Linked DNA regions of Methylovirgula sp. 4M-Z18. The protein of the gene in region 1 interacts with the protein of each later gene in a pairwise test. Links are inferred from orthologs where the notes say so. Each region holds a gene or a part of one and is shown on either strand. Other genes may lie near its edges. The genes, in order: dnaA and V9T28_RS10720.

Region 1 (3,152 bases):
CTTTCCCGTAGGCTTTCCAGAATTGATAAACAATACCAACCTCGTTTGCGGGGGAGAATGTGCTTTGCACCAAGTTCCTATTTACGTAAGCGTTTATATCGAGAGTATTGAGAGTCAGTACCGTAGTTTCTTTACTAAGAAGGCCTGACAAAACCGACAAAGACGCCATGTGGCCGGGGCTTAGACTGAGGGCGTATTGTCCGCAGAGGGGTAGCTGTGACTATGAATACAGAGGCAGGATATGCGGGTGATGTGACGGCGGTCGAGGCTTTCGACCTGCTGAAGCAGCACGCCGATGCGCAATTGGTCGATGTTCGCACTCGGGCCGAGTGGAGTTTTGTGGGTCTGCCCGATTTGAGCTCGGTCAATCGCGACCCGATCTGCATCGAATGGCAGCAATATCCTTCCATGGTCGTCGCGACGAATTTCGCCGACGTGCTCGATAACGAATTGCGCGCCCGCGGCATCCCGTCCGACGCCCCGATTCTGTTTCTGTGCCGTTCCGGCGCGCGCAGCCTCGCCGCGGCGCGCGCATTGACGACCAAGAATTATTCGCAATGTTTCAATATTTCCGGCGGCTTTGAGGGGCCGCCCGACACCTCCCGCCATCGCGGGATGGTCGATGGCTGGAAGGCGCACGCGTTGCCTTGGATTCAATCTTAAGAACACGATCCGGCAACGTTTCTCCCCTAAATCCTCAAGCTCAGAAAAGCCCACAGCCATGTTCAAGTCGCAAGCTGCTGCTGCACATACGCCCGTTCTGTCACTCGAATCCGCGGATGAGGATTCCGCTCCGAACGAGAAAGAAATTTGGCATCGTGCCGGTCGCCGCTTGAAGGCCGAACTCGGCGAAGAAACCTTCAACGCCTGGTTTGGCCGTGTGGAGCTCGACGCGATCTGTGCCGGTACGGCAGAGCTCTCGGTGCCGACGCGTTTCCTGAAGAGCTGGATCGAATCTCACTACACCGACAAGTTGGTTGCAGCGCTCGCGGCCGAACATCGCGAGATCAAGACTCTGCATGTGAATCTGCGCTCGGCCGTGTCGCGGCCGGCAGCGCCGCCGCGCCTGGTGCGCGGCGCGGAAATGGCTGCGGCAGTGCCGCACAAAGCGCTCGAGGTAGCGGCGGACGCAGCGGAGCGCGCTCTGCATCGCGCTGCGTCGAGTGCACCGCGCGCGCCTTCGGCCAAAGTCACGGCGGCGACGGAAGTCGATGGTCTGAGCGGCTCGCCGCTCGATCGCCGGCTCTCCTTCGGGAGTTTCCTGATCGGCCGTTCCAATCAATTGGCGCATGCAGCCGCGCAGAATGTCGCGAACGGCAAGCCAGGCGATCCGGCGCTATATAATCCGCTCTACATTCACGCGAGCGTCGGCCTCGGCAAAACCCATCTCTTGCAAGCGGTCGCCCATGCGGCGAGCGAACAGCGCCGGCGCGTGATCTATCTGACCGCTGAAAAATTCATGTACGGTTTCGTCTCGGCGCTCAAAGCGCAAACGGCCATCGCCTTCAAGGAAAAGCTGCGCGCGATCGACGTGCTGATCATCGACGACGTGCAATTCTTGCAGGGCAAGCAGATCCAACAGGAATTCTGCCACACGCTGAATGCGCTGATGGATGCGGGGCGTCAGATCGTTATCGCCGCGGATCGTCCGCCGTCCGATCTCGAAGCGCTCGAAGAGCGGGTGCGCTCGCGCCTTGCCTGCGGCCTGTGCGTCGAGATGGGCGCGCTCGACGAAGCCTTGCGCGTGAAGATTCTCGAAACGCGGATCCAAGCCGCCAAGGCGACGCAGCCAGGCTTCGACGTGCCGAACGCGGTCGTGTCATATGTGGCGCACGCCATCACCACCAATGGCCGCGATCTCGACGGTGCGGTCAATCGCCTGCTGGCGCATACGACGCTTTCCGGCGCGCCGCTGAGCGTCGAGACGGCGGAGAACGCGATCCGCGATCTCATTCGCACGCGCGAGCCCAAGCGCGTGAAGATCGAAGACATTCAGAAGCTCGTCGCCAATCACTACAATGTGAGTCGCGCCGATATTCTCTCGTCGCGTCGCACCGCCACCGTCGTGCGGCCGCGCCAGATCGCGATGTTCCTGTCGAAGGTCTTGACCCTGCGCTCCTTGCCCGAAATCGGCCGCCGCTTCGGCGGACGCGATCACACGACCGTCCTGCACGCGGTGCGCAAGATCGAAGGGCTTACCGGTGCGGACAAGAGCCTTTCCGATGAGATCGAGCTTTTGAAGCGCATGCTGCTCGAGTAGGCTTCGATTTTGATTTCGCCACCGGCGCTGGTTTTGCCGGCGTCGAGGCTGTCTGCTGCGTGCGCAATTCCTTGCAGGAAATCATCGTGACATAATGGGTGCACGCACTGCCCGCGGCCCGATGCGGATCCGCGCACACATGCCGGATCGGACAGGAAAACGCGTTTTTCCGCGCCGCTTCGGCACCGGACGCCAAGCCCACGCTCAGCAACGCAATCAATAGGCAATTAAGGACGTTCAATCGCTTGCGCATAACGCGCTGAGAGATAGAGCGTCCAACGATCCGTTCAAGGCTGCTCATGCCGGCTTGAAACTCTGCGCATCGGCCATCGCCCAGATGTCCGCATAGGTTTTGTTGGCGCTGCCAGCCAGGAGTTCGCCGGACTGCAAGAACGTGTAGATATCCGCGAAGCTCTTCACCTCGGACAGCGACGTGCGCATCATAATCTGGCTCGGCTTGATCTCGTTCGGATGCGCGAGTCCGGCGGCGCCGATGAGTTCGCTCAAGGCCTGCAAAGTGGAATCGTGGAAGCGATGCACGCGTGCGGCCTTGTCCGGCACATCCAGCGCTGCCCCGCGCCGCGGATCCTGCGTCGCGACGCCGGTCGGGCAGCGGTCGGTATGGCAGGAGAGCGATTGCACGCAGCCGAGTGCGAACATGAAGCCGCGCGCCGCATTGCACCAATCAGCGCCGAGCGAGAGCACGCGGGCAATATCGAAGGCTGTGACGATGCGGCCGCTCGCGCCAATCCGGATCCGATCGCGCAAGCCCGCGCCGACGAGGCAATTGTTTGCGAACACGAGCCCGTCGCGCAACGGCGTGCCGACGTGATCGGTGAATTCGAGCGGCGCCGCACCGGTGCCGCCCTCCTTGCCGTCGATGACGATGAAG
Region 2 (3,162 bases), 2.3 Mb from region 1 along the record:
GAAAAGAAAGTCGCGACCAGCCCCTTGCAAGCGGCCGCGAAGAACCCGCCCTGCCAGGCAAAGCCCAGCAAGGCCTGCACATCCAAAATTGCGCTGGCATCGGGCGGAATAACATCCGCCAAAATCAACTGTCCGCCCTGCCCGAGCGCATTGTGCCAATAATCGAGCAATTGCCCAAACTCGTCACGCCGCAAATACTGCAAGAGCGAGTTGGCAATTACGATGTCGAGGCTTTGAGCAGGCAACGCCGCAAGATCGCTATCCGATAGAATCGTGACGTTCGCAGTCGCGGCAAATTGCCCACGCAATTTACCCTGCACGTTTGGCGCGGAATCATAAAGGTAGAGCCGCGCCGCTTTCGCCGCGACGATCGCGGCCCCGAGAGCCTCGCCACAACCGTAATCGAGCACGCGCGCGCCGCCGGGGGGAACGAGCGCGGCCATGTCCTTGGCGATGCGATCATAGTGCAATGCCTTGTGCCGGGCATTGACATAAATGGAATGTTCGCCGTTCCAAAACTCGCGCCAAGACATAGCGACAAACTCCGATCAGCACTGCGCCCCGCTCCATGCGAATAAGGCGCCAACCCGTCAAGCTCTTTTTTTGCCCCGTGCGGTGCAGTGGATAATGTTGATATCTACTCGCACGTCAGGCCGGCAAAACGATTCTTCAACACTTTAGCCAGCGCCCGTGCCAGAAGACGCCTCCCCTCTTCGGCCCATCTCTGTGTTAAACTGAAGCACTTGAGTCGGATCAACGCTCCGCAACGGCGTTTAAGACGAGATTATTTAAAATGATTAGAAACGATTAGAAATGGCGAATGTCGAACCATTGACCGGACGCCTTCCGGTTGCGCAGCAACCCAGCTTTCGCGTTGCCCCGCACAATCTCGAGGCGGAACAGGCCTTGCTAGGCGCCATTCTGGTCAACAATGACGCGTTTGACCGCGTCTCCGATTTTTTGCGCGCGGAGCATTTTCAGGAGACACGGCACGGCAAGATTTACGAAATTTGCGCCTCGCTCATTCGTTCCGGCAAGATCGCATCGACCGTAACCGTCAAAACCTTCCTGAACGAAGCGGAATGGGGCGACGTCAATCCGGCAAAATATCTTGGTCGTTTGGCCTCGGAGGCCACGTCGATCATCAATGTCGGCGACTATGCGCACGCCATTTATGACCTTGCCGTCCGCCGCCAGCTCATTCGTATCGGCGAAGACATTGTCAACACTGCCTACGACGCGCCGGTCGATCTCACGCCGCGCACCCAGATCGAAGAGGCCGAGCGCAATCTGTATCAGGTCGCAGAAAGCGGCCGTGCCGATGGCGGGTTCCAATCTTTCGGCAATGCGCTCACCATCGCCATGGATATGGCGGCCAAGGCCTTCCAGCGCGATGGGGCTTTATCGGGCGTGTCAACCGGCTTGAGAGAACTCGACCGCGTGATGGGCGGCTTGCAGCGCTCCGACCTCCTCGTCCTTGCCGGGCGACCGGGCATGGGCAAGACGTCGCTTGCAACCAATATCGGCTTCAACATCGCCAAGGCCTACCGGTTCGAAACGAAAGCCGACGGGTCGCACGAGGCCGTCAATGGCGGCATCGTCGGCTTCTTTTCGCTCGAAATGTCGGCGGAGCAATTGGCCGCCCGTATCATCGCTGAACAATCCGGCGTCGCCTCCTACAAAATTCGCCGCGGCGATATGACGGAGCATGATTTTCAGCATCTCACCGATGCGGCGCGCGAAATTCAAACGATCCCATTCTACATCGACCAGACCGGCGGCATCTCGATCGCGCAACTGACAGCCCGGGCCCGCCGCCTCAAGCGCCAGCGCGGCCTTGACGTGTTGATCATCGACTATATTCAGCTCCTCTCCGGCTCCAAATCGAAAGGCGACAATCGCGTGCAGGAGCTGACGGAAATCACCACCGGTCTCAAAGCCCTGGCCAAAGAACTCAGCGTCCCTATCATTGCGCTGTCGCAGCTCTCGCGTCAGGTCGAACAGCGCGACGACAAGCGCCCGCAATTGTCGGACTTGCGTGAATCAGGCTCTATCGAACAGGACGCCGACGTGGTGATCTTCGTGTATCGCGAAGAATATTATCTGAAAAATCGCGAGCCGCGGGCGGGCACCGAGGAACATATCACCTGGATGAACGAAATGGAGCGCGCGCATGGCCGCGCCGAAGTGATCATCGGTAAGCAGCGCCATGGCCCGACGGGAACGGTCGAGCTGCAATTCGAAGCCGAAGTGACGCGCTTCTCGGATCTTGCGAGCGAGGACAATCTGCCGGTACAGATGGATTGAGCATGATTCCTGATATTCTCGAGACCCAATCCAACGGCATTCTCACCATCGACTTGCGCGCCCTCGCGGACAATTGGCGCCTGCTGAAAGCCCGAGTCGCGCCGGCGGAATGCACGGCGGTGGTCAAGGCCAATGCCTATGGCATCGGGATCGAGCAAGCAGTGCCGGCATTGCTGCGTGCCGGCTGCAAAACATTCTTTACCGCCCATGTCAGCGAAGCGATCCGCGCACGTGCGGTTGCGAGCGACGCAACGATCTACGTGCTCAACGGCCTGCCCGCCGACAGCGTCGCGCTCTACGGTCAATATAATTTGCGCGCCGTGATCGGTAGCCCGCAGGATCTCGTGCTGTGGCAAAACCATATGCGGCAGCCGTTCGCGCTGCATGTGGAATCCGGCATGAACCGGCTTGGCTTCGAGCCGGGAACGGAACAGATTCTCGCGGCCAACCTGCCGGCGCCGCCCGCCCTGCTGATGAGCCACTTCATCGCTGCGGAGGAACCGGACAATGCCGGCAATCAACGGCAGATCGATCATTTCGCGCATGTGCGCAATTATTTCGACGCGTCGGTCCCGGCGAGCCTATGCAATTCGAGCGGCATATTTCTGGAGCAACGCCCCTTCCATGACCTGGTGCGCCCCGGCTTTGCGCTTTACGGCGGCAATCCGACTCCGGGCCGCGCCAATCCGATGCGGCCAGTCGTCGCGCTCGACGTGCGCATCCTGCAGATCCGGCAGATCGCCGCCGGCCAGACCGTCGGCTACAATGCCCGCTGGACGGCGCCGCGACCGTCGCGTCTGGCGATCTTGAGTCTTGGCTATGCCGACGGGTTCCCCATGGGCGCCGGCCACATCG

The links.
Region 2: the proteins of dnaA (region 1) and V9T28_RS10720 interact in binary tests that used the Escherichia coli proteins (3 or more experiments, as listed by UniProt). The link is inferred for Methylovirgula sp. 4M-Z18 from one-to-one orthologs.

The regions. Positions count from the first base shown.
Region 1 is NZ_CP149574.1:4,642,884-4,646,035, reverse strand. Bases 160-2,990 are described here. They hold dnaA (chromosomal replication initiator protein DnaA), read left to right. Parts: upstream 160-721; coding sequence 722-2,260; downstream 2,261-2,990. Other genes in these bases: V9T28_RS21500 (FMN-binding glutamate synthase family protein), read right to left, coding at 2,558-2,990; V9T28_RS21510 (rhodanese-like domain-containing protein), read left to right, coding at 223-663. Outside these bases: more of V9T28_RS21500, read right to left, coding at 2,991-3,152. UniProt on the Escherichia coli protein: Plays an essential in the initiation and regulation of chromosomal replication. Binds in an ATP-dependent fashion to the origin of replication (oriC) to initiate formation of the DNA replication initiation complex once per cell cycle.
Region 2 is NZ_CP149574.1:2,309,215-2,312,376, forward strand. The notes cover bases 220-3,060. They hold V9T28_RS10720 (replicative DNA helicase), read left to right. Parts: upstream 220-813; coding sequence 814-2,307; downstream 2,308-3,060. Other genes in these bases: V9T28_RS10715 (class I SAM-dependent methyltransferase), read right to left, coding at 220-533; alr (alanine racemase), read left to right, coding at 2,310-3,060. Also shown: more of V9T28_RS10715, read right to left, coding at 1-219; more of alr, read left to right, coding at 3,061-3,162. UniProt on the Escherichia coli protein: The main replicative DNA helicase, it participates in initiation and elongation during chromosome replication. Travels ahead of the DNA replisome, separating dsDNA into templates for DNA synthesis.